Regions from separate parts of the Alteromonas sp. CNT1-28 genome, predicted to be linked through region 1. Evidence: predicted binding sites of a transcription regulator. Region 1 holds the regulator's gene; the other holds the start of a gene.

The links. Region 1 encodes LexA, which represses DNA repair genes until DNA is damaged. Its sites were predicted from a motif close to TACTGTATNNNNATACAGTA; they were not measured.
Region 2: uvrD (DNA helicase II) is a predicted target of LexA. The motif match lies at 7,921-7,940, and genes of this name have one in related genera.

What each region holds. Positions count from the first base shown of each region.
Region 1 covers NZ_JAKREZ010000001.1:40,415-57,009, forward strand. The annotation lists gene ilvD (dihydroxy-acid dehydratase) at 1-597, shown strand, start outside; gene ilvA (threonine ammonia-lyase, biosynthetic) at 597-2,150, shown strand; gene plsB (glycerol-3-phosphate 1-O-acyltransferase PlsB) at 2,396-4,849, opposite strand; gene MHN02_RS00200 (diguanylate cyclase) at 5,117-7,402, shown strand; gene MHN02_RS00205 (hypothetical protein) at 7,575-11,135, shown strand; gene lexA (transcriptional repressor LexA) at 11,248-11,874, shown strand; gene coxB (cytochrome c oxidase subunit II) at 12,457-13,620, shown strand; gene ctaD (cytochrome c oxidase subunit I) at 13,630-15,258, shown strand; gene MHN02_RS00225 (cytochrome c oxidase assembly protein) at 15,406-15,993, shown strand; gene MHN02_RS00230 (cytochrome c oxidase subunit 3) at 16,017-16,595, shown strand, end outside.
Region 2 covers NZ_JAKREZ010000005.1:86,900-103,494, forward strand. The annotation lists gene recQ (DNA helicase RecQ) at 1-1,009, opposite strand, end outside; gene MHN02_RS04590 (thioesterase family protein) at 1,223-1,735, shown strand; gene MHN02_RS04595 (magnesium transporter) at 1,822-3,159, shown strand; gene rarD (EamA family transporter RarD) at 3,389-4,303, shown strand; gene MHN02_RS04605 (diguanylate cyclase) at 4,370-5,647, opposite strand; gene uvrD (DNA helicase II) at 5,690-7,861, opposite strand; gene cysE (serine O-acetyltransferase) at 8,325-9,131, shown strand; gene MHN02_RS04620 (diguanylate cyclase) at 9,230-10,738, opposite strand; gene MHN02_RS04625 (HAD-IA family hydrolase) at 10,907-11,647, opposite strand; gene xerC (tyrosine recombinase XerC) at 11,668-12,588, opposite strand; gene MHN02_RS04635 (DUF484 family protein) at 12,594-13,289, opposite strand; gene dapF (diaminopimelate epimerase) at 13,286-14,116, opposite strand; gene lysA (diaminopimelate decarboxylase) at 14,152-15,402, opposite strand; gene MHN02_RS04650 (lipoprotein) at 15,402-15,638, opposite strand; gene MHN02_RS04655 (MJ1255/VC2487 family glycosyltransferase) at 15,651-16,595, opposite strand, start outside.

The DNA.
Region 1 (16,595 bases):
GAAGGTGGCCTAGCCGTGCTTTACGGTAATGTGGCTGAAGATGGCTGTATTGTAAAAACGGCTGGCGTAGATGAGTCTATTCTTAAATTCAACGGAACTGCGAGAATCTACGAAAGCCAAGATGATGCGGTAGCAGGTATCTTGGGCGATGAAGTAAAAGCCGGTGATGTGGTCTTCATTCGCTACGAAGGTCCCCGCGGCGGCCCGGGTATGCAAGAAATGCTGTACCCAACGTCTTACTTGAAATCTAAAGGGTTAGGCAAGCACTGCGCTTTGGTAACAGACGGACGCTTTAGTGGCGGTACCAGTGGGTTGTCTATAGGTCACTGCTCACCTGAAGCCGCCAGTGGTGGTGGCATTGGTCTAGTGGAAGATGGCGATAAAATTGAAATAGATATCCCCAATAGAAGTATCAATATTGCTATTAGCGATGAAGAATTAGCAGAACGCCGCGCGAAAATGGAAGCCAGTGATAAGCCTTGGAAGCCGAAAGATCGCGTTCGTGAAGTCTCCACATCTCTTAAAACCTTTGCGGCGTTAGCAACCAGTGCCGATAAAGGTGCAGTGCGTGATGTGACTAAGCTGGAAAATCTATAATGGCAGCCGAACACGTTAGCGATCATGAATATTTGAAGAAGATCTTACTTGCCCCTGTTTACGATGTAGCAGTGGCAAGTGAACTTTCCTATATGTCTTTGCTTTCAGCCGAGCTTGGCAATGAAATTTTTCTGAAACGCGAAGATCAGCAGCCGGTAAAAAGCTTTAAGCTGCGCGGTGCCTATAACCGTATTTGCTCACTAAGCGACGAGCAATTGCAAGCTGGCGTAATTGGCGCCTCGGCGGGTAATCATGCGCAAGGCTTAGCGTACAGTGCAAAAATGAAAGGTATTCAGGCGACTATTGTCATGCCTGAAACCACGCCTGATATCAAGGTAGACGCAGTACGACGCTTCGGCGGTGAAAACGTGAATGTGGTATTGCATGGCACCAGCTTTGATCAAGCAAGTAGCCATGCAAAAGCATTATGTGAGACCCACGGTTATACCTTTGTTCCGCCCTTTGACGACCCCGATGTCATTGCAGGGCAAGGTACAGTCGCGCGAGAGTTGCTAGAGCAAAACCCACACCTCGATATCTTATTTATTGCTGTGGGTGGCGGTGGTTTAGCCGCTGGTATTGCGGTTTACTTAAAGCAACTAAAACCAAGCATAAAAATCGTTGCGGTAGAGTCGGAAGAATCGGCCTGTTTCATTAAAGCAAAGGCGCAAGGCGCGCCTACCGAGCTTGAAAGCGTCGGCATTTTTGCTGATGGCGTTGCTGTTAAAGTGATGGGGCAGGAAACTTTCCGTCTGTGTAATCGTTTAATTGATGAAACCATTACGGTTACTAATGATGAAATATGCGGAGCAATTAAGGATATCTTTGATGATACCCGTGTTATTGCAGAGCCTGCGGGCGCATTGTCGGTGGCGGCAATTCGCAAGTACGCTAAGCAACACGAACTCAAAGGTAAGAAGTTAGGCGGCATTCTGTGTGGCGCAAACATCAACTTTCATACCCTTCGCTATGTGTCTGAACGCTGTGAATTAGGTGAGCAGAAAGAAGCGGTCTTTGCGGTTAAAATTCCTGAAAACAAAGGTGCGTTTAAACAGTTTTGCGAGTGCGTTGGGGCAAAAGCAATCACAGAATTTAACTATCGCTATGCCAGTGAGAGCGAAGCACATATTTTCGTGGGCGTTAAGCTTAAAGGCGGGCAGCAAGAGTTTGCTGCACTGCAAAGCGACCTTGAAAGCAAAGGGTATGACTGCGTTAACTTAACCGATAATGAGTTAGCGAAGCTCCATGTTCGTCACATGGTTGGTGGCCGTCCGCCAACTATTCTCAACGAGCAAGTCTTCAGCTTTGAATTTCCTGAGCGTCCGGGTGCGCTACTGAACTTCTTAAATACGTTAGGTGAACAGTGGAATATTACCCTATTTCACTATCGCAACCATGGCGCAGCAGAAGGTTTGGTATTGGCAGGCTTTGATATCGCACCAGAAAGTAGAGATGACTTTAACCAGCATGTTGCTGAGTTAGGCTATAAGGTTGAAGAAGTAACAGACAACCCCGCCTATCGTTTTTTCCTGTCGCAACCAGCGAAGGTCTAAATAGCGAAACAGGCGAAACGAGCCTATCTCCCGTTTTCGCTTTGTATTGCTTCGCGTTAAGCGCAGGTTTACCGGGGAGCGATACGAAGCGGCACTATCTAGCGTCTATCTATCAATGAAGTATGGGGATTTTCAATGCCTGCCAAGATAGATTGACGCGCAATAAAAAGCCCATGCAGTAGCATGGGCTTTCTCTTTTTACCTAAGCTCCGTAGTGCTGGCAAATTCAGCCAGCTAGCGTCGCCTTAATTCGAAGCGTTTAGTGTAACGTTCTCCAAATGCTGCATCATTTCTGGCCAAATCAGGGCCATAACGTCAGCGCGTAAGGCTTCACACTCTTCTGAGTACTTCAAGCTGCCATCTTTTTCAGAGTCCAGCCAGTGGTTTTCTTTCAATGCACTAATAAAGCTAGACAACACGTTCTTATCGTAAAACTCTGGTGAGCTTAGCCCGTAGAGAGCAGATAAGCGTTCAGCCACTTGCTTACTTTCGCGCTCAAGCGCACTTCGGCTAATCACTTTTTCTTTATCAAGAATGGTCAATACCACCGCGTAACGCTGAAGCGTTTCCTGCATGCATCGGCTTAACAGCCATGCTGAGTGGAATTGTTTGCAGTGTGCATCTGGCGGCAACAGTTCATCGCTCTCCTGACGCAACAATCCTTTGTTTAGTAGTGCTGTTATAAGCGCATCAGTATGCGCAAGCGCTTCATCTTGGGTAAGGTGCAAGAACAGCTCTTTTTGCAGCAACGGATAAAGCGCCGCAATAAGCTGAAAAATACTGTTCTTCGTGGTGCCTTTCTTCGCGAAGATAGACGCCATAATAAGACCTGGGATCGCGAATAAATGCAAAATGTTGTTGCGATAATAAGTAAGGTATACCGCTGATTTTGGTTGAGGACTGATCAAACGCCCATAATCGTCTTCTTTTACGTCAAAGCGGCCTAATTTCAGCGTATCGCGCAGTAGCTCTTCCGCTGATGAATCTGGAATGGTGGCATCATCGCTGAACGGTACCGCTTTAAACAAGTCCATGAAATCGCCCATTGCTTGTTTTAACTCAGCTTCACTCATGGTCTGTCGTTTAGAAGACAGTAAGCATAACGACGCTAACGCCATACCATTTAATGCCGCTGCGCGATTAATTCGCGTCATGACATTATTGGCCAGTTCGTTAACCGCAGGTGTCAGCCACGCTGGTTTTTTCTCTGGCTCGGCATCGCGACAATCTCGCCAGTTAGGCACATGATTTTCAAGAAACTGGTTAAGCGCAATGGGTTCGCCAAAATTCACGTATCCGTGACCATAATTCTTGAGTTTACGAATAGCCGAGAACACCTGAAGGTTAGATTCCTTTTTCTTCTTAGAGCCTTTGAGTTCGTTCAAATAGCTCTTCACTTCCATCACGTTTTCATAGCCGATATAAACAGGCACGATACTAACTGGACGGTTAACGCCTTTGAGCATGGCTTGAATGGTCATGGCTAGCATGCCCGTTTTCGGTGGGATCAAACGGCCGGTTCGGCTGCGGCCACCTTCGGGATAGTATTTTACCGAATAGCCTTTGTTAAACAGCAGCTCTAGATATTCTCTGAAAACAGCTGTGTAGAGCTTGTTGCCTGCAAAACTGCGGCGTAAGAAAAAAGCACCGCCACGACGGAACATTTTTCCAACCGGCCAAAAGTTCAGATTGATACCTGCAGCGATATGTGGCGTAACCATACCCTCGTGATAAATCACGTAAGTCAATAATAGGTAATCCATGTGACTACGGTGGCACGGTACGTAGATGATTTCATGACCATTAGCCGCCAATTCACGAATGCGATCGGCATGACCTACACTAATACCGTTATAAATTTTGTTCCATATACGGGTAAGTAGCCTGTCGCCAAAACGAATTAGCCCTTCGCGGTAGTCTGCCGCGATTTCTGTGATGTAGGTTTGGGCAGTCTCTTTCGCTTTTTCATGAGACACCTTCTTGCTTCGTGATTCCTCAGCAATAGCGCGACGCACTGCATCAGAGCCCAACACACTATTATTGAGTTCTTGGCGCTCTAACAGCGTAGGGCCAGTCATGCTTTGGCGCTTTCTTTGAAAGTGAGTGCTTGCTACGCGCACAAGCTTATGTGCAATACTTTGGTCACTACCATGTTGATTGGACATCGCGCGTGCAGAAACGGCTTTAGAGTAGTTAATAAAGTTGTCGCGGCCCAAAAACAGCACAATGAACAACTTACGAAGCCAACTTGGCGCCGCTTTATCAGCAATGAGATCGCTTAAGCCTGGCTTACCACGACCCGGGGCACGGCCCCACGTCACATAGACAGGAACAACTTGTAAATCTAGGTTTTCATGGTCTCTATGCAAATGAAAGAGGTCAGTAAAAACGTCTTCAATTCCCGTATCTTTAGCCGACGAACGGAAAAGAGGCTGGGTTTTGCGTAAAAATAAGGTCGACGAATACTCTCGCCCCGCTAATGTGAGGGTTTCTGTAGGACTAGGTAAACCTAGCGCTTTAGTCGACATTCTCAGTGCAAGTTGGTCTGTCACTGAGTTGGTGGGAAGTAGATAAACGATAGGTTTACTTTTATCTATTCCTAATTCGGTTTCAACGTTAACTGGAATGCTGTGGGCTTTAACCAGTAACTTAACAGGATAATGAAATACCGACAGAAGGGCTTTTCGCATCCACGACATGAATTATGTAATCCTATGAAATAAAAACGGGTGAAGTGTAACACAAACGCGTCACAATCTCGCGACAAGCCAATTTCATCGCTTCTCATGCTGTAATGACTATCCATAACATGGGAAGTTCAAAAGCGCCCTTCTCCTTTTCTTGTGAGTTACAGCCATTTCTATAATGGGTTCGAATACAGAGAACGTAACATTAGCTGTATTTAATTGCGGTACAGCCGGACTGTTACTACTTTTATAAGGGCAAATGAATATGAGCAAGCAGTAGTGGATGATCAAAGCCGGTTAAAGACAATTGATGACTTTATGCTCAATAGCGAAGTACCGTTGGATCTTGATGATTTAATGATGGTGCTCGCAGAGGCATACAAGGTGCCGATCGCACTCATTGGCGTCGTCGGAGAGTTTGAAGAAACCTTTAAAGCACACTACGGAACCACTCTTTCTAAAGTCACTCGTGAACATGCGTTCTGTAGTCATGTTGTTGAAGAGCGCAAGCAGGTGGTTGTTAGCAACGCGCAAGAAGATCCACGGTTTATGCATAATCCTCTCGTCACCGGAGAACCTCACATTTGTTTCTACGCAGGAACGCCGATCGAGATAAATGATCAGGTAATCGGTGCCGTATGTTTAATTGATACCGTGCCAAGAGAAATAGACGCAAAACACTTAGAAGTTTTAGAGAGAATAGGTGCTTTGGTTAGTCAGCATATTTCGCTTTCAAGAGAACACGAAGCGCTTAAACGCGAGCATGGGCTTATTGAGAAGTCTCCTATTGTGTTGGCAACGTGGCGCTATGATACGTCGTTGAGGCTGGTGTATATCTCGAAAAATAGTGAGCGTGTATTGGGAGTTTCCCCCCAAGATTTGCTCACTGGAACGGTGGCATTGAGTGAGGTGCTGTCTGAGGAGGCGGAGGGTGATTTTACCTTTGCTATGCAGGCCCACATGGAAGGTGTGGAAACGCACACCTGCCGTCTTCAGATAAAGACGCCAACGCGTACTATTTGGGTGAGCATGATATCAACGGCAAATTTTCGCGAAGACGGCATGTTGTACTCGGTTCAAGCATTTTTGTTTGACACTAGTGACCAAAAGTATGTGGAAGATAAGCTCAACAAAACCAATCAGCGGATGCGTTTATTACTCGAGGCTTCAGAGTTAGGAACATGGGACTGGAACTTGGCCGCCGATGTTAATCAAGTCAACAAGCGCTGGTGCGACATTGTTGGTCTTGAGTATGAATACTACGACAGTGGCTCCCGCTTTTTTAGACAGCTCATTCATCCCGCGGACTACGTCAAAGTTGAAAAGCAGCTCAACATGCATCTAATTGGTAAGAGCAAAGTCTTTAACACCACATTTCGCATGAAACACACTGATGGCTCTTGGGTTTGGGTTGAAAGTTATGGGAAAACCGTTGAGACAGATGCCCAAGGTAAGCCGGTTCGTATAGCAGGTATTCACAGAGATATAACGCAACGAATGGAAAGCGAACTGCATGAGAGAAAGAAAACCCAGCTCCTTCAATTTATCAATAAAACCCGGGCATCATATCTGCAAAACAATGACTTGACGATGGCGTGTCAGTCCGTACTGGCTGAACTCATAGATATCTCAGATAGCCAGTTTGCCTTTGTCGGCCAAATGAAAGGAGACGGTAGCTCATCTAGACTTTTCATTCATGCGATTTCTGAAATTGTTTGGGATAACAGTAGCTTTTCTCAATATGCAGAATACAAAAAACGAAACCTCTACTTTAGTAACTTCGATAACCTTTTTGGAACCTCAATTTTAACGGGAGAAGTTACCATTAGTAATGCGCCAAACAGTCACCCTAATTCCAAAGGTGTTCCGCACGGTCATCCGCGCATTAGCCGATTTTTAGGCCTACCTATAAAAGTGAAAGATAAAGTAGTGGGAATGGTCGGTTTAGCGAATAAGTTTGATACCTACACTGACGAAGATGCTGAGTTTCTACAGCCCTTTTTAGATGCATTGGCTGGCTTGTTCTACGCAGTAGAGCTTGAGGAAGCCCGAGCCGTTGCTGAAGAGAAGCTTAGGCATTTGGCGATGACCGATTCTTTAACGGGCCTTTATAACCGACGCGCGTTCCTTGACGAGTGCATTTCATTTTCAGAACAACATTGTCGTGGATGTGTTGCTATCGTCGATATTGATCACTTCAAAAAAGTAAACGATACCTACGGTCACGATGCTGGAGATCAGGCGCTTATTGCTGTTGCGAGAAAAATAGCTAAACATAATCAAGCGCCAAATGTCGTGGCTCGATTAGGAGGAGAAGAGTTTGCAATAGTCATGATAGGTGACAAGAAAGCAGAGATCCATAGGCAGCTAGAAGCACTGCGCATTGCTGTTGAAGAAGGAAGGGTGACCTACAAGACAGACACGATGAATTTATCGATCAGCATCGGCGCAACATTTATCAAAGACACCTTTGAGGCGGATTTCAGCGCCCTCTTATCGCTTGCTGACAAGGCGCTGTACAGAGCCAAGGAGCAGGGCAGAAACCAAGTCGTATGGGATGAATAATAATAGTACGTGGCTTCGCCTACATTAAATATAAGCGTATACGCTCAAGGCGCTGTTGCTAGATTGATAAAGTTAAGTTATAAAAAACGAATATTTTATTAAACTTAATAATCAGGCTTGTTTTGAGCTTTTAACTAAAAAGCCGACATGCCTTTTAAATCAGGGACGATGTATGAAAACTTCGCGCTTGGGTTTTTCTGGCCTTTTTTCTCTTTTAGCTCTAACTGCGTGTGGTGGTGGAGGTGGCTCTGATTCTTCTCCACCTACAAACCCACCACCTCCACCTGAGCCGACAGCACTAGAAATTTTATCAAATCCTTTAGATTACTCAGAGTCACGACTAAACTCGGCGGCAACCACCTATGCTGATGCGAACTACAGTGGAGAAACGAAAGTCTCTACTGTGGATATCAGCGCAGTACAAGAGGTTTACATCACGCTCTTTGGTGACAATACAAGTGGCTCACCCTATGTAGATCAATATGATATCTACACCTTCCTAGATGAGAACGGCAACGTTGAAGGTACGACCGAGTGCTATGAATCAGGATCAGTAACATACTCAGGTAAGCTTGATGAAGACACGGGTAAAGGAACGATTACTGTAGACTATGATCAGTGCATTCAATATTACGACTCCACTCGGTATGACGGACAATTTTCGCTAGTTATTACTGACGCAGGTGAAAACAGCTCCGAAGTAACGTCTTATTTCACTACTTTGTCTATGCTAGACGGTGGCGTGCGCACAACATTAAAAGGCTACTTAAGTGTTGATTTTCGCTACCGCCCACAAACAGGTACGTTTTATGAAGAGACGAGGCAGTATCTTACTGTCACGCACAATGGTGAAACTTACAAGGTCAGTGGCACATCAGCAGAAGGGGTGACAAACAACACCTTCGTGTCTGAACTTAATGGTTCAATCTACATTGCGTCTAAAGGCAAATTGGACTTTGCATATTCTTCTGATCAGGGCGACCTTCCCTATTCGTCATCTGGCTCGCTGGTCGTAAAAGGAGATAAAACGGCTGGAATTGACGTTATTGATGGCGCAGTTCGCTATGGCGAAGATAACAACGGCGATGATATTTACGATGTAGGTGTATACTTTAATAATCTAACAGCGTTTGCCAGCGGAAATCATACTGGCCTTGCGCTTTCAGATATCGATGCGATATCCGTACCTCCTGTAGTGAATCAGCCTTATTACTATGCCTATGAGACTGTCTATACCACAGATGAAGTCACCGTTGAGCCTGGCTACTATCATGATTCAGATACTCCCGACTCAGAGCTGGTGATTTCGTTTCGCTGGTATGTAAATGGTGTAGTCCTTGACGATGTTAATGGTACCACGCTGCCACCTTACAGCGCAGTCTTCGGTGATGAAGTTAAAGTTACCATGGTGGTGTCAGACGGTATTAACGTTGTTGAATCCCAGCCTACTTTCGTTGAGATCGGCAATTCTCCTATGACGCTCACTGCATCGAACATGCCTGAAGTAGTAACTGCGGGCGGATACGTAGAGTTTACCGTATCGATGAGTGACCCAGACAGAGTTGACGATGACGTCGCGGGAGAGCTTATTTCAGCGCCTCCCGGTGCTTCGTTAAATGCGGAAGGTCTGATGACCTGGAATGTACCTGCGAATCAACTTTTCAACGCTCAAACTTATATGTTTAGTTTCGCTAGCTTAGACGGAACTGAATCCCAACAAACGCTCGAAATCACTTCTTATGCGGACAAGGCCCCGGCTTATGCTCGTACTACTGTGATGACACCAATTTATAATCACGGCTTTGCTATTGCTTCGACCAATGGTGTAAGTGAACTTATCACGGTAAATGCTCGCAACGTGGGCGCATTTTCGCTAGAAGGCAATACGCTTAAAAATACCTATGTGTATCCGTATAAACTGCCAACTAAAGGCGAAATTAGAAGCGTGCATACCCAAGATGTTGATGGTGACAATAATGATGAAATCTACCTTCTTACTCAACAGGGATTGTCTGTAATAAAAGACCGCGAAAGTAACGCAGAAGCGGTGTTTATTATTGAAGATAGTATTATTTCTGGCTTATTTTACGACATCAATGGTGACGGAGTTGATGAAGTTGCTTATTTATATGGGAGCGAATATTACAATGCGACTTCTATTGCCATTGTAGATGTTCGCACAGGTGAGCAGTTGCAACAGTACGATATTGACGGCGTCAATAACCTTGCTTTTGGTAACGTAGATGATGACGCATCGATAGAAATGGTAACGAACAATGGTTATGTATTTGATATCGAAAGCGGTGCCAACCAATGGCTATACGGTAGCGGGTTCAGCGACGCATTTGTTGTGCTGGGTGATATGAATAACGATGGTGTAGATGAAATCATCGGTGCCGATAGTTGGAATGATATCTCAATCTACTCAGCAGTATCGAAAAGCAGTTTGGCAACGGCGGAACATGGTGACATTTGTGATATCGCCTATAGTAAAGAAAGCCCAGCTACAGAAGGAATAGTGGTTGTCTCCGAGTGTCAGTGGGGACAAGTTAGAGGTTTTGCATTAGAAGCGGGACAAATCTCTGAGCAGTGGGCTCTTAACCACAACACTTACAGTGGCATGTCACTTCTCATTGACGATTTAGACAATGACAATGTGGACGACATTATTTGGACTGGTGAGAATCAAATTTTAGTAGCGCAACAAGATGCCAACGGTGAATATGCCTTGTCAGATATAAAAGGTGCGCCGCGCGCGAGTAGATATCATGCCGCGGGTTGGGCACCTTATGGCGATAATGATGAAAGAGCCGTCTTTGTTAGCGATACAAGTAGTTACGAATCATCTATTCAGATTTTATCGGTAGATAAAGAGGATAACTTTGCGATAAGTGCTGAGGTTGGCGAAGATGTCTATAACTATAGCAAACCGGTCGTTACAGACTACAACAATGACGGTGTGGGTGAGTTACTAATAGGGGCACTGGATTATAGTTCGTCGTTTAATGTCGTGAGACTTACAGATAACGCTATTCAGTGGACACTGAACAATAATCAGAATAGTGAAATTTCGTTTATTGAAGCCATTGACGTAAATAACGATAGTTACGCCGATGCAGTTATTATTGAGAACAATCGACTTAAAGCGTTTGATATCGAGAATCAGGTGCTTATCGACTCAATCATTAACGATTTTTCAATTAATGCGCTTGCTGCCTCTGAAAAAGACGGTGTGCATTATTTTGCTGTTGGGGGCTATAGTTCGCTCAAGCTCTATAAAATGCAGGATGGTGAATTTGTTGGATTGAATGAATTGGAAACCAATTGTGACCAATTGCTCACGGTAAATTTTGATAGTGATAGCGAACTTGAATTTGCGTGTTTAAATAGAAACTACAACACCATCAATGTTTATGACGTGGCGAGCGATGCATTAGAACTCAAAGACGCTATAGCACCGTCATTCTACCCTCAATATATAGCGGCTGTTCCAACGACGTCGTCTAATCAGTCGATTCTCGCTATCTACCAGCCTAACGAGAATGACTATTCGTACAATTATTATGACAGCATCGCATATCGCGTGGTTGAGGTTGATAATAAAGGCAATGTGGTGTGGCAAAGCCCTGGACTTGGGCTCGATAATGTTGAAGGCATGCGCACACGTCAAAATAGTGATGGGGAGCTGGAGTTACAAATTAGTAACCCGAACATGGCTCTTCTCGTAAAATAAGAGGAAAGCACTTGTCGTAGGCTATTGCAGATCGCAAAAGACGCGGCAAGTGCTTGTTATTTAGTTTTAGGTGTATATACTTACAGGAACTGTATGAACAGACAGGTCTTTTATGCGCCCACTCACAGCTCGACAAACCGAAGTTTTAGAACTTATTAAAACAACCATGTTAGAAACGGGAATGCCGCCTACTCGTGCGGAAATAGCCCGTCAGCTTGGCTTTCGTTCTGCTAATGCAGCAGAGGAACATTTGAAAGCATTGGCGCGTAAAGGCGTGATTGAAATTTTGCCTGGTACGTCTCGTGGCATTAAGCTCAATATCCCTCTTGATAACGACGCACAAGAAGAAGAAGGCCTACCGTTAATTGGGCGTGTTGCAGCCGGTGAGCCGATCTTGGCGCAAGAGCATGTTGAATCGCACTACAAAGTCGATCCTGCACTGTTTCAACCCCATGCCGACTTTTTGCTACGCGTTAACGGTATGAGCATGAAAGACATTGGTATTTTAGACGGTGATCTTCTCGCTGTTCATCGCACCACTGATGTACACAACGGTCAGGTGGTTGTGGCGCGTGTAGATGAAGACGTCACCGTAAAGCGTCTAGAGAAACGCGGGCGTGAAGTATTGCTTCATGCTGAGAATGATGAGTTTGCACCAATAAAAGTTGATTTGGCGACTGAACATTTTGCGATAGAAGGCATTGCGGTGGGTGTGATCAGAAACGCTGACTGGATGTAGTATTTTAGCTTGTTTGTATAAAAGCGGCGCGTTAGCCGCTTTTTTTATGTCTTTTGTTCCTGTTTTTTTCTTCAATCTGCCAACTTAGGTTTTATCCTGCCCAGCAAACCTGTTGGTTTTCTGCGCGCTTATTTTTATCATTACTCACGTTATTCTTTCTATGAATGCTTCAAGTATTTTCCATTTTTTATTTTGAATTTTGTTTGAAATCGACATTGAGTAATCGATTACTTATTGATTTCTTAACTAGTTAGTCGAGCATTTACTTTAACCCCGTGTTCAAAATGCCTGTTTGATTCCAAGGGCATCCCACAGCAATGGCTTTCTCTTTTTGCACGTGAAATCCCCCGCGACCATTTTAGTAAATGATTAAAAATTAACCACTTCGTTAAATTTTTAATAGAAAAGACTAGACGGCACGACATTATTGCGCAATTCTTATACAGAGATTAACAAAATAATAACAATGACTCTAAATTTGTTTTACAAGTTGAGGTTATGGGTCAATCGTTCGCAAACCATTTGGTAGGGCATCGCGCAAATTAATCAGCGTCTTTGACCACGCCATTACGGAGGTGCTGAGTGAAACAACTAACGACCGTTTTCGCAAAATGGTGTTCTAGTATACCAATTTTGCTTTTTTCCCCTTTGCTTTTTGCGCAAGAAGCAAGCGAAGAAGCCTCTTCGCTTAATTTGAGACGCGGTGCTACCGACATCAGTGGGCAGGTATACGACCTCCATATGTTGATGTTCTTCATTTGTGTAGGTATCGCGGTTGTAGTTTTTGGCGTGATGTTCGCCTCAATGTATCTACATAGAAAGTCCCGTGGTGCCAAGCCAGCTAATTTTCACGAAAACGTGAAGGTCGAAATTGCTTGGACCGTTATTCCTTTCCTTATTCTTATTTTCATGGCGGTACCCGCAGCGAATACTCTAATTGCTATGGAAGACACGTCTGAGCCTGACATGACGGTGTTAGTAACAGGCTCTCAATGGAAATGGCACTACAAGTACATGGATAGCGATGTAGAGTTTTATTCTTTACTCGCCACTCAGCGCGAGCAAATAGAAAACAAATTTCAGAAAACAGATAACTACCTGCTGGAAGTCGACCGTCCCTTGGTTATTCCTACTGGGAAAAAAGTACGCTTTCTTATTACTTCTGACGACGTTATCCACTCTTGGTGGGTTCCTGACTTTGCCGTGAAAAAAGATGCCAACCCCGGCTTTATTAACGAGTCTTGGGCCAAGGTGAATGAGCCGGGTATTTATCGCGGACAGTGCGCAGAGCTTTGTGGTAAAGACCATGGCTATATGCCGGTTGTGGTAATTGCTAAAGAACCCGCCGAGTTTGAAAAGTGGATGGGCGAACAAGAAGAGATTGTTCGTAAAGCAAAAGAAGAAGAGCAGCGTCTACTTTCTATGAATATGTCTATGGATGAACTGATGAAAGAGGGCGAGCGAGTATACAACGCAACGTGCGCTGCTTGCCATATGCCAAATGGTGAAGGTTTACCTGGCGTGTTCCCGGCATTAAAAGGCAGCAAGATGGCACTAGAAGATCAGCAAGGTCACATTGACATCGTGCTGCATGGAAAGTCAGGAACAGCCATGCAAGCGTTTGGAAAAATGCTAAGTCTTAAGGAAATTGCCGCCGTAGTCACTTACGAGCGAAATGCCTGGGGCAATAAAACTGGCGATATGGTTCAAGCCAAAGATGTCAACGCAGTGGCAAACGGAAACTAGGAGCAGACAATGAGCAAAGCAACTGAAGTTATTTCGCCAGATACCTCTGCGCCTCATGACGGTCACCTACATGATGACCATGAACACCACGATCATATTCCTAAAGGGATAACGCGTTGGTTGTTTACCACTAACCACAAAGACATAGGCACACTTTACCTGTGGTTTGCCTTTATTATGTTTTTAGTTGGTGGTGCGATGGCCATGGTGATCCGCGCTGAACTATTCCAACCCGGTCTACAAATTGTAGAGCCAAACTTCTTTAACCAAATGACTACGGTACACGGGCTTATCATGGTATTTGGTGCAGTAATGCCAGCCTTTACTGGGCTCGCAAACTGGCTTATTCCCATGATGATCGGCGCCCCTGACATGGCGTTACCGCGCATGAATAACTGGAGCTTCTGGATTTTACCAGGCGCCTTTCTCATTCTATTGAGCTCGCTCTTTATGGAAGGCGGCGGCCCTGCTTTTGGATGGACTTTCTACGCGCCCCTTTCAACGACTTACAGTGGCGATTCGACAGCGTTGTTTGTGTTCTCTGTTCACATCATGGGTATTTCATCCATTATGGGTGCGATTAACGTGATTGTGACCATCTTTAACATGCGTGCGCCAGGCATGACCTGGATGAAAATGCCGCTGTTTGTATGGACGTGGCTTATCACGGCATTCTTGCTGATTGCGGTAATGCCAGTGCTCGCCGGTGCGGTTACCATGGTGTTAACTGATAAGTTCTTTGGCACGAGCTTTTTTGATGCTGCTGGTGGCGGCGACCCGGTTATGTTCCAGCATATTTTCTGGTTCTTCGGGCACCCTGAAGTGTACATTATGATCTTGCCCGCTTTCGGCATTATCTCGCAAATTGTTCCTACCTTCTCTCGAAAGCAGCTGTTTGGATACGCGTCTATGGTGTACGCCACGGCGTCGATTGCGCTGCTCTCTTTTGTTGTATGGGCTCACCATATGTTCACCACGGGCATGCCGGTGTACATGGAAATGTTTTTCATGTTTGCCACCATGCTTATCTCGGTGCCTACTGGCGTGAAAGTGTTTAACTGGGTAGCGACCATGTGGCGCGGCTCACTGAGCTTCGAAATGCCAATGATGTTCGCTATTGCCTTTATTGTGCTGTTCACCATTGGTGGGTTGTCAGGGCTAATGTTGGCGATCACGCCCGTGGACTTCCAATATCACGACACTTACTTCGTTGTAGCCCATTTCCACTATGTACTGGTAACTGGCGCGGTCTTTTCCATCATGGCTGCGGTGTATTACTGGTTGCCTAAATGGACGGGAAAAATGTATGACACAACCTTAGCTAAATGGCATTTCTGGTGCTCATTGGTATCGGTCAATGTGTTGTTCTTCCCTATGCACTTTGTGGGTTTGGCTGGTATGCCACGCCGTATTCCTGACTATGCATTGCAGTTCGCTGATTTTAATAAATGGATAAGCCTGGGTGGTTTTGCATTCGGTTTATCTCAGCTCATCTTTCTTGCCCTGCTTATCAAGGCATGCAAAAAGCAAGGTGAGCCGGTATCAGCGCAAGTTTGGGACGGCGCAGAAGGATTGGAATGGGAAATTCCATCACCCGCTCCTTATCACACGTTTGAAACGCCACCTGTCGTTAAGTAACGGTAGGTGGAGTTGTGAATAGGTCATTCCTTTCAACCGGCAAAAGCCGATGGGAATGACATTCACACATTGCAGGTGGTGAGGGAGATAAACGACTAAGCAAGCGTTTACCAACCTTCATCTATGGATTTACCCGGAGGTCACGTGATGTCACAGCAAAGCGCAAACAACAAGATGGTTATTAAACTTGTTGCTATTGTCATTGGCATGTTTGGCTTCGGCTTTGCCCTTGTTCCCTTGTACGACGTATTTTGCGACGTTACGGGAATTAACGGAAAAACCGAAGGCACGGCTGCGGTTTATCAATCGGTTGAGATTGATGAGTCGCGAGAAGTGACCGTCGAGTTTATTACTCGCACAAATACCGGTATGCCGTGGGAGTTTCGTGCTGAAACCAAGCGCGTGAAAGTGCACCCTGGCGAACTTAATACGGTGTCGTTTTATGTGAGAAACCCTGCATCAAGCAATATCGTAGCTCAGGCCATTCCCTCGGTATCCCCCGGAACGGCAGCACTGTACCTGAACAAGACTGAATGCTTCTGCTTCAATCAGCAGCCATTAGATGCGGGTAGTGAAGCCTATATGCCCATGCAGTTTTATGTAGACCCTCAGCTACCTGAAGAAATTACGTTTTTTACCTTGCAGTACACACTCTATGACGTCACAGCGCGAGCCAGTGACCTAACGACAACACCGAATCCCTTTATGGCTTCAACACCATCAAATGGCGAATAGGCCGAAGGGGTAAGGAGAAGAAAATGCAACCCGAAGTACAGAATCACGAATACCAAAAATATTATGTACCCGCACAAAGTCCATGGCCCATCGTAGGGGCCGTTGCTCTATTTCTTATCGCCGTAGGTGCGGGCAATTATGTGGTGCAAGCAACCAAAGGTGAAACAGGCTATGGCGGTCATATCCTTTTAGCGGGGATAGCAGTATTGCTCGTTATGCTTGTAGGTTGGTTTAAAAATCAAATAGACGAATCTATGGCAGGGCTTTACAGCGATCAGCTGGGGCGTTCATATCGACAAGGTATGAGCTGGTTTATCTTTTCAGAGGTGATGTTTTTCGCTGCGTTTTTCGGCGCCCTCTACTACGCGAGATTTATTTCCGTTCCGTGGCTGGGCGGCGCATCGAACAACGCTATGACCAATGAGGTCTTATGGCCGACCTTTGAGGCCATGTGGCCGCTGGTGTCAACGCCAGGCGGCACTACCACACAGGAAATGAGTGCTGCGGGTTTGCCCACAATCAACACGGTTATCTTGCTTATATCATCTATTACACTGCACTTCGCTCATGTGGGACTAGAGCAAAACAAACGCAAACAGCTA
Region 2 (16,595 bases), on a different contig from region 1:
CGTCTCGCCCCGCTCGGCCGGTTTCCTGATAATAGCTTTCAACACTGCGCGGAACATCGTGGTGAACCACATAACGCACGTTCGATTTGTTGATACCCATGCCAAAGGCAACGGTGGCCACCACAATATCAATTTTGTCGTTAAGAAACTGGCGTTGTACCAGCTCTCGCTCGTCGTTGTCCATACCCGCGTGATAGGCCGCGCAGCGAAAACCTTGTCTGAATAATTTAGCGTGCAGGTCGTCGACTTTAGCGCGACTGTTACAGTAAATAATGCCGCTACCTTCTTGCTGTTTTACGTAAGCAACAACTTGATCAAAGGCTTTGTACTTGCTCATTACGCGGTAGCGAATATTGGGTCTGTCGAAGCTGCCTTTATAAACCAGCGGGTCGTTAAGGTTTAGCTGCGTCAGTATGTCTGCTTGGGTCGCTGAATCTGCAGTCGCTGTGAGTCCAATAACAGGGATAGAGGGGAAGCGAGATTTTATTTGCCCCAGAGCGCGATAATCCTGCCTGAAATCGTGCCCCCAATGGGAAACGCAGTGCGCTTCATCAATGGCAAATAAGGCAATGTCGGCGTGCGCAAGCGACTGCTGAAAATAGTACTGCATTAAACGCTCAGGCGACACGTAGAGCAATTCGAGCTTTCCTGCTTGAAGTGCGTCATTTATGCGTGCTTGTTCGTCTGCTTCTAGCGTTGAATTGAGATAGGCAGCGTTTACGCCCAGCGCTTTAAGCTGTTCTACTTGGTCCTGCATAAGCGATATAAGCGGTGACACAACAATAGCGGTGCCTTGGCGCACTAACGCAGGAATTTGATAGCACAGCGACTTGCCACCACCTGTTGGAAGCAAAACAAGTGCGTCTTTACCTTCACATACTTGGTGAATGACTTCGCCTTGACCGTCGCGAAAAGCATCGTAACCAAATACATCTTTTAAGACGGTTTCTGGTGTTTTTACACGTTGCGTTTCTGGCGCTAATTCTGATGGAGCTATTGCAGTTGTCATGGCGCTGGATTTTACGCGTTTTTGGCGACGTCTTCACGGGGCAATTTAAAAAACTAGACTAAAATTCAGCGATAGTCCTGATCAGAGGGGCAGCAGCTCTTATAATTTATTTTGATTCAATATCATTGGTTGGATGAATTTCCGTCAAACTTACGTTCGGTAGTAATGTTGCTTATAAGCACATTACAAATATCAATTCATCAAGGAAAGCGAGTGGATAACAAAACGACTAATAAAGACGAAGCTAAGGGCAGCGAAACACTAAACCATGAACTAATGATTAAACATGTAATTGCGCTTTTTCGTGATACTATGCCGTTTAACCAGTTGCTGGGCTTGGAATTTGTTACCGAAGGAGAGGGGCTGGATACACAGATCTCCCTGCACCTTGATTGGCAACCAGCGCTAACCGGCAATCCAATGCAAAAAATCCTACACGGCGGTGTAACAGCGACTATGCTAGACACCATCGGTGGTTTAGTTTCAATTGTAGAAACCATCAAACAAACCGCACGTGAACACCTTGCGGACCTTCAAGTTAGATTGCCCACCATGGGCACGGTCGATATGCGCGTTGACTACTTAAGGCCGGGAAGAGGCGAGCGCTTTGTTGCGACAGCCACGATTATACGCAAGGGCAGTAAATTAGTGGTTTGTAGAATGGAATTGCACAACGAAAAAGGCGATCATATAGCCTTTGGCACGGGTACGTATATGCTGGGATAGCAGTGTCTTAATAGGTTTGCATCATCCCACAATGCCTGTTGTGACGTTGTGTAAAGGAAGTGAGCGGTATTAACGGGAGGTGTAGCATGGCAGAGCCATTACCAGATTTAATTGAAGAGATTGTTACCGAAAGTATGGGTGACGATCCGGCGACCTTGTTAGCCACCCTTGCGGGGCAAGACGAGGTATACATCGCATCACTGTTAGAATCGTTGCCCGTAGAAAAACGTTTGGCGGTATGGGAAGGCATTCCTCGCGACCGTAAGCTCGACGTATTGGTTGAGATGCGTAGCGACCCCCGTGAAATTCTTATCGACAATACGCCGCACGACGAATGGGCGTCTATTTTTGCTGATATTGACGCAGAAGATTTACTGGAACTACTCGATTCATTGCCAAAACGGCTTGTCGATATGGCCTATGAATCACTTGATTCTAAAGAGCGTAAGTACTTCAGAGAAGCGACACAATTCCCCGATAACCAAATAGGGCACTGGGTTAACCACGAGCAGTTAGTGCTACCTTCGAACGCGAAAGTACGCGAAGGGCTACGTTTATTAAGACGTGACATACCTCAGCACTGTGACAGCATTTTTTTGGTGAACCGCTCAGGTCAATTTTCCGCGCTGGTTAAAATTAGCCACCTCTTCAATGCGCAAGATCACGTGTCGCTATTCGACTTGTCGGAAGAAAGTGTGACGACCATTCAAGGGGCTGACGACACTATGAATGCGTCGCTACTTGTTCAACGTTCTGGGCTTGCGTCGCTGCCGGTAGTTGACGAAAACAACAAGCTTCTCGGCCGATTAGATGTGACCTCTGCAAGTGAGTTGGTTAACGAATTTTACGAACGCCAAGTGATGGCTTCGGCCGGTATGGATGAGGACGAAGATTTATTCTCGCCTGTGGCGAAAAGTGCGAAAAATCGTGCCCTTTGGCTTGGCATTAACTTGCTTACCGCATTTTTAGCTTCGTGGTTTATTGGATTGTTCGAAGGCACCCTTCAACAAGTGGTTGCCCTTGCGGTACTGATGCCGGTAGTGGCAAGTATGGGAGGCATTGCAGGTAGTCAAACGCTAACCCTGATTGTACGCGGCTTGGCGTTGGGGCAGGTCACGCCTGCCAACTTACGGGCGCTGATGGTGAAAGAGCTTAAAGTAGGCGGCGTAAATGGCGTGATTTGGGCCTTGGTAATTGGCGTTGTTGCTTATTTCTGGTTTACCGATGCCATGTTAGGGTTGGTTATCTGTTTGGCCATACTGTTCAACATTGTAGCCGCCGCACTAGCAGGCGTGTTTGTACCTGTAATATTGGACAAGCTGAAAATAGACCCTGCACTGTCGGGGTCGGTCATTCTGACTACCGTAACCGACATTGTAGGCTTTGTAGCATTCTTAGGTTTGGGCACACTGTTTCTACTGTAGCACCATTCCCGCGATAAACCTTGTTCTGTTTTTTCATGACGAACGCATCTTAGGCCCCATTGAATGAGCACATTTAGTGGGGCTTTTTCATTTTTTGTTAATTACGTTTCATTAATTATGCCGCTTGTTACACGTCCTTTGCCGCATTGGAAAGCGTTAAGGGTTGTGTATTCACCTAACCTGATAAACAATACGCGCCTTCTTCCCCCGAATTTCGTTGGAGTCAGTCTTGTCTAAGCAAGCCAGTGCCGCTCAAGTCGGCGTTATTTGTGCAATTGCCGCATATAGCATGTGGGGTGTTGCACCTGTTTATTTCAAACAGTTGATGGTATTGCCGGCTGCTGAAATCCTAATGCACAGGGTAATTTGGTCTGTGGTGCTTTTGGTTGGGCTTATAGCCGCGCTAAAGCAGTGGCCCAAAGTGGGCGCCGCCCTTCGCAATAAGCGCGTAATGCAGATTTTATTCGTTGCTGGCTTGTTACTCGGGGCGAATTGGCTCTTGTTTATTTGGGCAATTAATAACGACCATATTCTTGATGCAAGCCTTGGCTATTACATCAACCCTCTTATCAACGTGTTTTTAGGGCGACTTTTCTTAGGTGAAAGGTTGCGTAACTTACAGCGTGTAGCCGTTGGGCTTGCCGTTATTGGCGTGGCTATTCTTATTTTCTCTTACGGCCACGTGCCGTGGATTGCTCTGGTGCTTGCGGGAAGTTTTAGCGTATATGGCTTATTGCGCAAGCAAGTGGCAGTAGACTCGCTACCAGGCCTTTTCATTGAAACTTTAATGCTCTCGCCATTCGCTATTATTTACTGGGTGTTCTTTGGCTCTGAATACAGCAATTTATTTAATAACGATGCCACGCTAAATATCCTTATTTTGGCGGCTGGCATTGTAACTACCGCGCCACTACTTTGTTTTACCGCTGCAGCAAGGCGCATTATGTATTCAACGCTGGGCTTCTTTCAGTACATTGGCCCAACACTTATGTTCATACTGGCGGTTTACCTGTACGGCGAACCGCTTGAAGAGTCGCGCTTGGTAACCTTCGGCTTTGTGTGGTTTGCGCTTATCTTGTTTAGTGCCGACTCGCTAGTTAATTACCGCAGTCAACGTAAAGCGCGAAAGCTAGCGGTGGAGTAGGGGCTTTTGCGCACAAGTCTTTAATTAAACGTCGGACAGCTAAGCGGCGGTTGATTGAGTGAAAAGCTAAAGCAGTGAAGCTTGCTCTTGCTGAGGAACATCTGGTGGTTCGCACTTTACTTGGTTACGCCCACTATTTTTGGCGGCGTAAAGCTGCTTGTCGGCAAGGCTTAGTAGCTTATCTACGCGCTGAGTGTGGGCGCCACTTACTCCAATACTGCAGGTCACTTTAATGTCGCTTTTAGGCAGCTGAATAATTTCCGCTTCCACCACCTTTCTGAAGTCGTCTAAACGCTCACAGGCTTCTTTTAGTGGTGTTGACGGCATGTATATACAAAACTCTTCGCCACCAAAGCGGGAAATAATTTCGTCTGGAAAATAAAACTCAATAAGGGCCGCCATGGCTTTTAGCACAATGTCACCGGCGTCATGGCCATGGGTATCGTTTATCGATTTGAAAAAGTCTAGGTCAATAAGGGCGAGAGCGTGATCCTCAGACAGGTTTTGGTGTTGTACAGTAACCATGTAGAAGAAGTGGCGCCTGTTAGGCAAACCTGTTAAATAGTCGGTGTTGGCCACACGGCGAATTTCTTCAACGCTCTCAATATATTCTACGTTCTGCATCACGCGACACAAGAACTCTTCATGACAGTAGGGCACTCGCAAGAAGTCATTTGCACCACTTTTAATGAAGTGCGCAGACATTAACATGCCTTTGCCTCCAGCAACGCCCATAATTGCCAGCTGCTCTTTCGAGAAGGCTTTTCTTAAACTGGCGACAAAGTGTGTGCCTGTCATATCAGGCAACGTGTTGTCAGTGATAACAAGACGTACGTTTTTGTGTTCAGACAAGCATTGCATAGCGTCTGTGGCCGTTAGGCATTCAAACGCAATAAAATTGTGGCGCTGCAGTAATGAAACGGTCTTTGAACGCAACACCCGATTAGTGCTTACCACGACGACGCCAGTAGACTTGTTTTTTTCTAATCGGCTAATAAGACGATTGAGGTAGTCGTAGTTCTGCGAATTTTCTTTAGGAATGTAATCGACAACGTCACGTTCTAGGACTTTATCGCGAATAGCGCTATCTAAACTTTCTGTTGTAGCAATGGTGGGAATGAAAGACTCAACCGTAAAGTCGATGGCTTCGCCTTTTGGTGCATCGGGAAGCGAGTATGCGACAATAGCACACAGAAAGGTTTCCGGCATATTTTGCGAAAACCGTGCTTTGCCTTCTGTCAGCGACGTTGCGCCAACGGGGGTAAGACCAGCCCGGCGTACTAATTTCGCTATAAGTTCAAGGTTGCCTTCACCATTTTCGATGATCAGCACGTGTTGCTGCATACATTTCAACTTAGGTTTAGGCTACCTTGCCTATTAATAATGTTACGCTTTCTCCAGCTTTGCGTAAGCAAGTACCAGCCATTTGCTGCCAAATTCGTCGAAGTTTACTTGAACTCGACCGTGCTCACCACTCCCTTCGTAGTTAAGTACGATCCCTTCGCCAAATTTACGGTGTACAACTCGCTCACCTAAACTAAAGCCCGTTTCTTCAAAACTGGCGTGCGACGTCGCTTGGCTAAAGCGGTTGTGCACGGGCCGCGAAATAGTCGATTTCAGCCTAACCTCTTCAACGCAGTCTGCTGGCATTTCGCGAATAAATCGAGAAGCAGTATGATACTTATCTTGGCCATAGAGTCGACGACTTTCTGCATAAGTAATATACAACTTTTGCATTGCTCTGGTCATACCAACATAGCAAAGTCTGCGTTCCTCTTCCATTCGACCTGGCTCGTCGTTAGTCATTTGGCTAGGGAACATGCCTTCTTCTACACCTGCTAAGAATACCAGTGGAAATTCAAGGCCTTTAGCGGTGTGAATGGTCATCATTTGCACGGCATCCTGGTCTTTATCCGCCTGGGTTTCACCTGCTTCCAGCGACGCATGAGCTAGAAAGGCTGCCAGAGGCGACATTTCTTCGGCTTCTTCAGGCACGATAAAAGTTTTACATGCAGTAACCAATTCTTCTAAGTTTTCTAGACGTGCTTGGGCCTTTTCTCCGCGCTCTGCTTGGTACATGGCGTACAGACCAGACTGGCGAATAGCCTTATCGGCTTGTTGGTCAAGGGGCTCATCTAACGTGGATTGCTCTAGCTCAGTAATTAGCAACACGAAGCTTTGCATAGCGTTTAGCGCGCGGCCTTTAAAGCCACCTTCATTAATGAGCAACTGACACGCCTGCCACATTGAACAGTTGTGCATTCGCGCGGTGTCGCGCACTTGCGATAAGGTTTTCTCACCAATACCGCGACTTGGGGTGTTTACTACACGCTCGAAAGCTGCATCGTCGTGCGGGTGGCTCACCATACGCATATAGCCAAGGGCGTCTTTAATCTCTTGGCGTTCGAAGAAGCGCAGACCGCCGTATATGCGATACGCCAGCCCTTCGTGCAGCAAGGCTTCTTCCAGTACTCGAGACTGGGCGTTGTTTCGATAAAGAATAGCGGTATCAGTAAGGGCGTTGCCTTGATTAAGCCAATCTTTGATTTTCGAAACAATAAAGCGCGCTTCATCTAGCTCGTTGAAACCCGCATATACAGAAATCAGCTCGCCTTGCGCGTCTTCCGTCCAAAGCTCTTTCCCTAAACGGCCCGTATTGTTGTCGATAACCGTGTTCGCCGCTTTAAGAATGTTTCCTGTAGAGCGGTAATTCTGCTCAAGGCGAATAGTATTAGGCTCGTTGAAGTCTTTCAGGAAGTGCTGAATATTATCTACGTTTGCGCCGCGCCAGCCGTAAATAGACTGATCGTCGTCGCCAACAATCATAATGTTATTATTACCACCACTACACAGCATACGAAGCCATGCATATTGGATATTGTTGGTATCTTGGAATTCGTCTACCAACACTGCACGGAAACGACGTTGATAGTGGGCTAATACTTCTGGGTTTTTAGCCCATAATTCATGTGCGCGTAGCAACAGTTCAGCAAAATCTACCAAGCCTGAACGGTCGCAAGCGTCTTGATATGCCGCATAGACTTCGCGCATGGTCTTTTGAATATGATCGCCGTGGGTTTCAATGTGCTGAGGGCGCAAGCCTTCGTCTTTGTTGCCATTTATGTACCACTGAATTTGACGAGGCGCCCAATGCTTTTCGTCCAGGTTCATGGCCTTCAGAATGCGGCGAATAAGTCGATACTGATCATCCGAATCAATTATCTGAAAATTCTCAGGCAAGTTGGCTTCTGCATGATGCGCGCGTAACAGGCGGTGTGCAAGCCCGTGGAAGGTACCAATCCACATATTGTGCAGGCTGCGACCCATCAACGACTCTATTCGGCCGCGCATTTCTTTGGCTGCTTTATTGGTAAAGGTCACTGCCAAAATAGAAAAAGGGGCGATGTTTTCGACTTCCATTAACCACGCAATGCGATGCACTAATACGCGGGTTTTACCACTGCCCGCGCCAGCCAAAACTAGGGCGTTAGATAGTGGGGCTGCTACTGCTTCACGCTGTTTGTCGTTTAGCTCGTCTAGCAGTCGAGATACATCCATAGTGTGGTACCTGTTAGTTGATAGTGTTATACATTCAGCAGCGCACTATTATGCCACCTGCCTGTTAATTTATACAGTCCAGTTTTTCCCAGTGAAGATAAACTTCAACGGCATTATACGTTCTTGTGCAATCATGATTTTTAGTATTATTTAATGAAAGATACGAGCGCTCTGGACGTTCTATTAAATTAATGGAAGCACTCAGTTAGACGCAGCGAGAGAGCAGAGTGCTTTAACGATGTATACATGTACGATACGGTTATTAGCTATAACGAATTAATTCGATAAATTGATCGAATTATGCGCTTGGTCGGTATCACATCGGTATTGCATCACATCAAACTCAGGTAAACTTTTATGCGTTTCTTTTTGTCAGCATAGATATGCACAGCAAGGAACAAGTTTAGATTGCTTACCCAATTTTCTGATAGAACACAGCATTTTTATATAACGGGACATGCTCATGACCGCACTTACAACGCCCATCGATTTTTGGTCTACGCTAAAACAAGAAGCGCAAGTTGTTGCTGAAAAAGAGCCTTTGCTGTCTAGCTATGTGCATGCCAGTGTTCTTGCACATCACAACTTTGAATCGTCGCTTAGTTTTATTCTGTCGAACAAAATGGCAGACGACGTCATGCCTGCGCTCGCCATTCGTGAAGTTTTCGATGAAGCTTACTTACTTGAGCCTGGCATCAGCGAAGCGGCTATTGCTGACATTCTAGCGATTAAGGCGCGGGATGCGGCGGTCAACGATTACCTTACTCCCTTACTTCACTTTAAAGGTTTTCATGCTGTGCAAGTACACCGCATGGCGCATTATCTTTGGGTTCATGGGCGTCATCAGCTTGCTTTATTCTTACAAAGCCGCAACTCGGCAAGCTTTGGTGTAGATATCCACCCTGCTGCGCGTATTGGTAAAGGCGTCATGTTTGACCACGCAACTGGCATTGTAGTGGGCGAAACTGCAGTAGTTGAAGACAACGTATCTATTTTGCAGAGCGTTACATTAGGTGGTACCGGTAATGAGTCGGGCGACCGTCACCCTAAAATTCGCCAAGGCGTGTTAATTGGCGCTGGCGCCAAGATCCTTGGAAATATTGAAATAGGTGAAGGCTCAAAAGTGGGCGCTGGTAGCGTTGTACTTAATAGTGTTCCGGCTCACGTTACTGTGGTGGGTGTTCCAGCTAAAGTGGTTGGGAGACCGGTTTGTCAAAGCCCATGTGAATCCATGCGCCAAAACGTACTAGAAGATAACTCCCACGTATAAAATTGGGGTCAGAGTACATTTCTGCTTTCGTAATAATGGGGTCAGAGTACATTTTCGTCTTCAGGGGTTTTTGAGTGATTAAATGTACTCTGACCCCATTATTTGAGGGTTATTGTGTTGCCGCCTTTTTCCTTTGATGCGTAGAGTGCGCGGTCGGCGCGCTGAATAAGTGTCTCGAGTGTATCGCTTTGCTGCATGAGAGTGACGCCGAAGCTCGATGATAATGACACTTCTGAAATAACGATTGCGTTTATTCCTTCACGTACTTTTTCCACCAAATTAAGGGCGTTTTGCTCGCTGATATTAGGCAGAAGCAATACAAATTCGTCGCCGCCGAAACGGGCAAAAACATCCGCTTTACGCACAATATCCTTCGTCACCTGACTTAGTCGGCGCAATGCGTTGTCGCCGTCTACATGGCCTAATTCGTCGTTAATACGTTTAAACTTATCTAAATCAAACATAACGAAATAAAGCGAGCTTCCAGATTCACGGCTCTGAGCCATTTCTAGTGCGCTGCGCTGAGCCAAATACTCCCGCGTATAAGCTTGGGTTAAGGTATCCACAAAAACACGGTCTTTGAGCAGAGCATTGTCTGCTTGTAACTGAGGAATGGCTATACCAAACAACGCGTTGGCTGCAATAACGTTGAGTGCAAACTGATACACTTTGACGTAATCCATTAAGGCGAATATATGCACCAGCAAAACAATGCATAAGCTGCTTATTGCAAGGCTTATAACATTGCGCTTCGTACTTTCAGTACACGCTATCCACATGTGGGTAATGGCGAGAAAAAAGATAGCAAATGCACTATCACGGGACTGGGTAAGTTTTGCCAGTAACATGACGAATAGTATGAGGGCCAAATTGATTGCCACTTTCTTAAAGTAGCTGTGTAAATCGGATGAAGCGCAGTTAGAAAATGCCAAGAGGTCTATTTTAGAAGCCGCACTTATTTTTACTAACAAGCCAGCAAAAAGAGGTGCAAGCACAACAACACCAGCCATATCCCCTATCCAAAAGGGCAGCATCGCATCTTTAATATCCGCCGCTGACATCTGATTAGTGAGAACAAGTGAACCAATGACAAGTTGCGTGGCAACTAACGACGAAATACAGCCGATAATTAAGAACGAGACGATTAATTGGGGTGTGGTGACGTCGGGTTTTCTCAATAGATGGCCGAGAACACTGGCTCCTGCATAGTAAGGAAGCATATGTGCAACGCCGAATAACACGCCGCCCCACATCATTTCTACGTTACTTAACGGCAGCGAGTAGTTATGACCATTCCAGACGGTAATCGCAATGGCGGCCACCATAATAGGCACTACCGCGCGCCAACCTAAAACTAAGAAGCATGCAAGGGTGTAGCCTGCCGCAGGAAACCAAACACTGGCGTGTTCAGTGTATTCAACAATGCGTCCAATTTGCCATATGGCAATCCAAGACAAGATAATAAATACATCTTGATACAAGCCAGACAGTGGCTTAAACGGCCAAAAAGAACGACCTGTCTCGGCATGTTCATGAACATTCGAGGTTGGCTTATCTACCTTGGACGCTTGTTGCGACCTTGACTTCGAGATAGCAGGTTTTTCCATGAGGACACAAAAACTACGACTTCAGTTTTCAGTGTATAACGAGTGAGCGTTAAAATCTATACGCCCTAAGTGCGGCTCTCTAGACCTTTAAGAATGCGGCTTACTCAAAGGTTAACATCCCGCAAAAGAATGAGTAGTAAAGGTCTGTATTTTCGAGATAAATAGCGCCTAGACAAATTGAATAAGCTCTTCTAATGAATCAAGCTGAACGTGTGGAAGTACTGAAACGGGTTCTAATTTCAACTGCATTGGACGATTACATGCAAACCATGCCGACTGATAGCCTGCATTAATGGCACCGAACACGTCTTTAATAATATTATCGCCCACATGTAAAATGTGCGACGGCGTTACCTTTATCAGTGAGGCCGCTTCATCAAACATGTTTTGAGCAGGCTTCATAGGCCGTTCCACACTGGCGTGTAAGATCGCCGTGAAGTAACGGTCTAACCCTACTTTTTGCGCGTTTACATTGCCGTTAGTAATACCAACGAGCGGTAAGTGCTGGCTAAGTTTATCGAGGGTGTGGTGCACATTACTGACTAACGCAAAATCGCTTCTTGCGTCATAAAAACAATTAAAGCAGCCGTCTACAGCAGCACGTAATGCAGTGTCTTCTGTAGGGACTATTGATAACTGGTTTGCTGGCGTGCCAGATAGTGCAGCGCTTAATACAACGCGACGAAGCTGCCCCATATCAGAAGCCAACCGCGCGTCTTTGGCGATAGCCGCACGTTTAAGCTGTAGCCAATCAAGTGATGTTAGCTTAGCTGCCTGTTGGTGATGTTCAGCAATATGCGCTTGAAGGGCTTGCTCTGCGCGTCGAATAATAGGTTCATTATTGTAAAGGGTGTCATCGAGGTCGAAGGTCATAGCCTCGACACTATTGATAGGCCTGAAAAACTGCATTGGGAAACCTTCTAGTAGCGTTATTTCTTATGTGCGCGAGGGTGAGCCGCGTCATAAACCTTAGCGAGATGCTGAAAATCCAGATGGGTATAAACTTGTGTCGTTGACAAGTTAGCATGACCTAATAGCTCTTGCACCGCACGCAAATCTCCGCTGGATTCTAATACGTGGGTAGCAAAGGAATGGCGCAGTTTGTGAGGGCTTACTTTTTGTGACAGAGACTGTTCGCTTGCCATTTTATCGAGGCGATTAGCGACTTGTCGATTGGATATGCGGGTTTTGCGCTTACTCACAAAGACCGCACTTTCGTAAGGTGATGCGTAGGCAGGGCGTACCTTTAACCACGCGTTAAGCGCTTTTTGTGCGTGTCGGCCTAACGGAAGTATTCGCTGTTTACTTCCTTTACCCATGACCTTCACCGTACCGTCCTTTAGACAGTCGGCCAAATTAAGCCCAGTCAGTTCGCTCAAGCGCAGTCCACAGCCATAGAGTAGCTCAAACATAGCCACATCACGTAACTGCATACCCTCATCGTCGTCACTGCTTCGGGGGGAGGCATTAAGAAGCTGTTGCATTTCATCCACGCTTAGTTGCTTAGGCAATGGCTTCCCTTGCTTCGGAGCTTGAATACCTTCTACAGGGTTGCTGAATAGTTGCTGATGATCGATAAGATATTGGCAGAAGGTTCTAAGTGCCGATAGGCGCAATGCTATACTGCGCGGGCTGTGCCCTGACATCTTTGCATCAGCCATTACCCGCTTTATGTCGCTTGGCGTTAGTCCCGACCACTCGTAAAGCCCAAGTAACTTTGCAACTTCGGTAAGCTGGCGCTGGTAGTTTTTGATGGTGTGAAGAGATAGCCCACGTTCTACCTGTAGATGTAGCAGAAACTTATCTAGCCATTGCTGGCAAGGTTCGCTTATCAATGCGTCCGTAGACACTACACCTAATATCCCATCATTTCAGGCAAGATGATATTAAGCACTTGCTGAAGCTGTTGAAGTAACAAGGTGTCCATATCTGGGGTGAAGTGGCTGGCGTCACTGCTGCTTATGCCTAAAATACCGAGTTCACGGTTGTCACCAAGCAGCATTAGCGCTACAGACTCCGCAGGGCTTTCTCCGAAAAGAAGCTGGCGTTCGTGCTGAGATAATCGACCGAAGAAAAAGTTGGTATTTTTAAAACGTTTTTCAGTAAATAAACGTTGCTGTAGTTCGGGGATCGCGTGCGGACCTTTAAAGCTTTTAATGACCGCCGATGACAATTGTAAACGCTCTTGAAGCACATCTTCCAAAGTAAACTGAACTTCGGCAACACTTTCACAGCGCAGAAGCTGCACGTTTAAATCGGTGTAAACGCGATATATTTTTTCGTTTTGTTTAGCGATGCTCACCAGCTGATTGAGTTTAAAATTAAGCTGCCTAACTTTCTTTCGAAGCTGATCGCTTTGAATTTCTACTAGTGAAACACTGCCTTTCTGCTCGTGGGGAAGCTTAATTTTTTCAAGAAGGTCGGGGTGCTCGGCAAAGAACTCAGGGTTTTGTAACAAGAACGCGCGCACATCGGCACTCGACAATTCCGTTGTGTCGTTAAATGGCTCAATCAATTGCGTAGCGTTAGACTGCCCTGATAATTCGCTCATAGATTTATATGTCCGTCGTACACGTGCTCAGCAGGCCCTGTCATTTTTAACACGTTATCTGGGCCAGGCCAGCGTATACGTAAACTGCCTCCGGGTAAGTCTACCCGCACGTCTTTTCCTAATTTACCCTGAATCTGGCCAATTGCAACCGCTGCACAAGCGCCGCTACCACAGGCCAAGGTCTCACCTGAACCTCGTTCAAATACGCGAAGTTTAATATGTGACTCATTGATTATTTGCATAAAGCCAACGTTTACGCCTTCAGGGAAGCGTTCGTGCTTTTCAACAAGCGGACCAATCTCGGCCACATTAGCAGTATCAACGTCGTCGACTTCCATCACGCAATGTGGGTTACCCATCGATGCCGATCCAATGAATAGCGTGCTTTCGCCGACTCGCAATATGTAGGTGTTTTCTTGCTTATTGGCTTTAAGTGGAATATTCGCAGGTTCGAATTCAGGTTTACCCATGTTCACAGTAACCTGACCATCTTTCTCAAGATACAGCACCATTTTTCCAGCTTTGGTGCTTACGACAATTTTGTTGCGATTAATGAGACCTTTTTGCTTAACAAAACGTGCGAAGCAGCGTGCGCCATTGCCACACTGTTCTACTTCCGAACCATCCGCGTTGAAGATACGATAGTGGAAGTCTTGTTCAGGATCGTAAGGCGGTTCCACCATCAACAGCTGGTCGAAGCCAATGCCGAAGTTTCGGTTAGCCAGTTGCTGAATTTTTTCTTTAGAGAAAAAGACGTTCTGAGTAACGTTATCAATAACCATGAAATCGTTACCCAAACCGTGCATTTTAGAAAATTGAACCTGCATTAAACGCGCATCTATCTTGTTAGTTTGTCTCTAGTTTACGGAAGTTTGTACTCACCTTGCCAGAGATCTTTTTGTTTTTCTCTTTCGCGAACCACAATTGCTTTGTCACCGTCTACCATAATCTCGGCTGGACGACAGCGGCTGTTGTAGTTTGACGCCATAACAAAACCATAGGCACCGGCGCTGCGAACTGCAAGTAAGTCTGTTGGTTCAATGGCTAATTCACGATCTTTTCCTATAAAGTCACCAGTTTCACACACTGGGCCTACTACATCGTAAATACGTGGTGTTGCCGTAGTTTCTTCTTTTACAGGAATAATTTTTTGCCATGCTGAGTAAAGTGCAGGGCGTAACAAATCGTTCATTGCAGCGTCGACAATGGCGAAGCTTTTTTCTTCACCTTCTTTGATGAATTCAACTTCGGTAACTAAAATACCGGCGTTTGCTGCAATAGCGCGGCCTGGCTCAAGAATAAGCTTTAGATTCTCACGGCCTACCATTTTTTCAGCCATGGCTTGTGTATAGGCTTTAGGATGAGGTGGTTGCTCGTTGTTATAAGTAACGCCAAGACCACCGCCCACATCTAAATGTTCAATGATAATGTTACGTTCAGCTAATTCATCAATAAGCAAAAGTAGGCGCTCCAAGGCGTCTACGAATGGGCCGATTTCTGTGAGCTGTGAGCCGATATGGCAGTCCATACCAACAACATTTAAATGAGGTAGCGATGCGGCCAATTCATAGGTAGCAAGCGCTCGCTCACGGGCAATACCGAATTTATTTGCCTTCAAGCCTGTAGAAATATAAGGGTGAGTTTTGGCATCCACATCCGGGTTTATGCGCAGTGAAATAGGGGCTTTCGTGCCCATTTCGCCTGCAACCTGGTTAATTCGATGAAGCTCTGGCTCTGATTCTACATTGAAACACATGATGCCTTGTTCTAGCGCATAGCGAATTTCATCATGCTTTTTACCAACGCCTGAAAATACTACCTTACTTGCATCGCCACCGGCCTCGATTACGCGAGCGAGTTCACCTGCTGAAACGATATCAAAGCCTGAACCTAATTTGGCTAGAACGCTTAATACACCGATGTTCGAATTCGCTTTTACCGCGTAACACACAAGGTGAGGATGCTCACCAATGGCATCATTAAATGCGTGCCAGTGACGCTCTAACGTTGCACGTGAATAGATGTAAACCGGCGTTCCATGCTGGGCTGCAATATCAGAAACAGCCACTTGTTCAGCATGAAGCTGACCTTGGCTGTAGGCGAAATAATCCACTAGTTCAGCTCTCCAGAAGTAGTTACGGGTGAAGTGTTATTGGTGTCAGAGTCGGCGCCGGTTTCTGCATTTTCAGAAGACGCTGGTTCAGCAGACGTGTTTTGTGCAGGCGCCTCAGGAATGTAGAGCGCCCCTTTGTAACCACAGCCACATAATGCTGTGAGTGTTAGCAAGAAAACAACTGACTTTTTAAGCACGAAAAATCCCGCGAAGAATACGACAAATGCCGCTATCATCGCATTGCGGCGTTAAATTGCAAGAGCCAATAATCGTTCTTGTGTTTTATCGCCATATCGAACGTTTTTCCAAAGCGCATCGCACAGGCTTTGCGTATCAGAAAAGTCTTTGTTTTTAAGCCAATCGATAAGAATGTTGGGGTTGTCTGGAAAGGCAATTGCTTCGTTGTCAGGAGCTTCTAGCCACTCTTCAACAATGTCGGTATCAAGTTGAAACAGGGTGTGGCATAAATCCAATTTATTTAATGTAAGCACATTCGATAGTTGCTCAAACTGGCCGTGTAAAGGTTTTATAAGCAGCTTCTTGCCCAGTTGAAGTGCCTCACTCGATAGCTCAAACCCCCCATTGGCGATTACGCCACTGGCGTGCTGTAGGGCTTTTTGAAAGTGCTTCTTAGATGTAGGGTGCCAATGAATATGTCCCACTTCTTTCGCTTCATCGATGTTCGGGTGAAAGCATTCGAAAACCTGATCGCTTAGCGGTTCCAACATTTGTTGAACATCTTCAATATCTTCAAAAGGTAAGTAAACCAGAACGTGACCATTTCCCGAAGACACAATCGGCTTTTCTGCAACGAATGGCGGAATAATCGGTTGATTGAAGTGATACCAGTGCACACCTAGTTGAATCTCTGTTGGCGCAAACACTTTCATTAGCAAGGAATCGAAAATCGTGTTGCCACTTTTAGGGACGTCGTAGGCAAATGCAGCCTGATGGCTAATCGAAATAGAAGGTAGACCTTGCTGTTTAGCTGCCCACGCCGTAACGGGCTCAAAGTCATTGACCAGCAAATCGTAGTTGCTGGTATCAAAGGCTTTCACGTCTTTAATAAACTGGCTTACATTTGCATCTTTAACGGTCGCCCATTTATCAACCCGGCCTCCTTTGGTGATAAAGCTCAGGCCAGTAAAGGTTCGGTATTCTCCGAATATTTCCATGTCGAAATACTTCTCAGG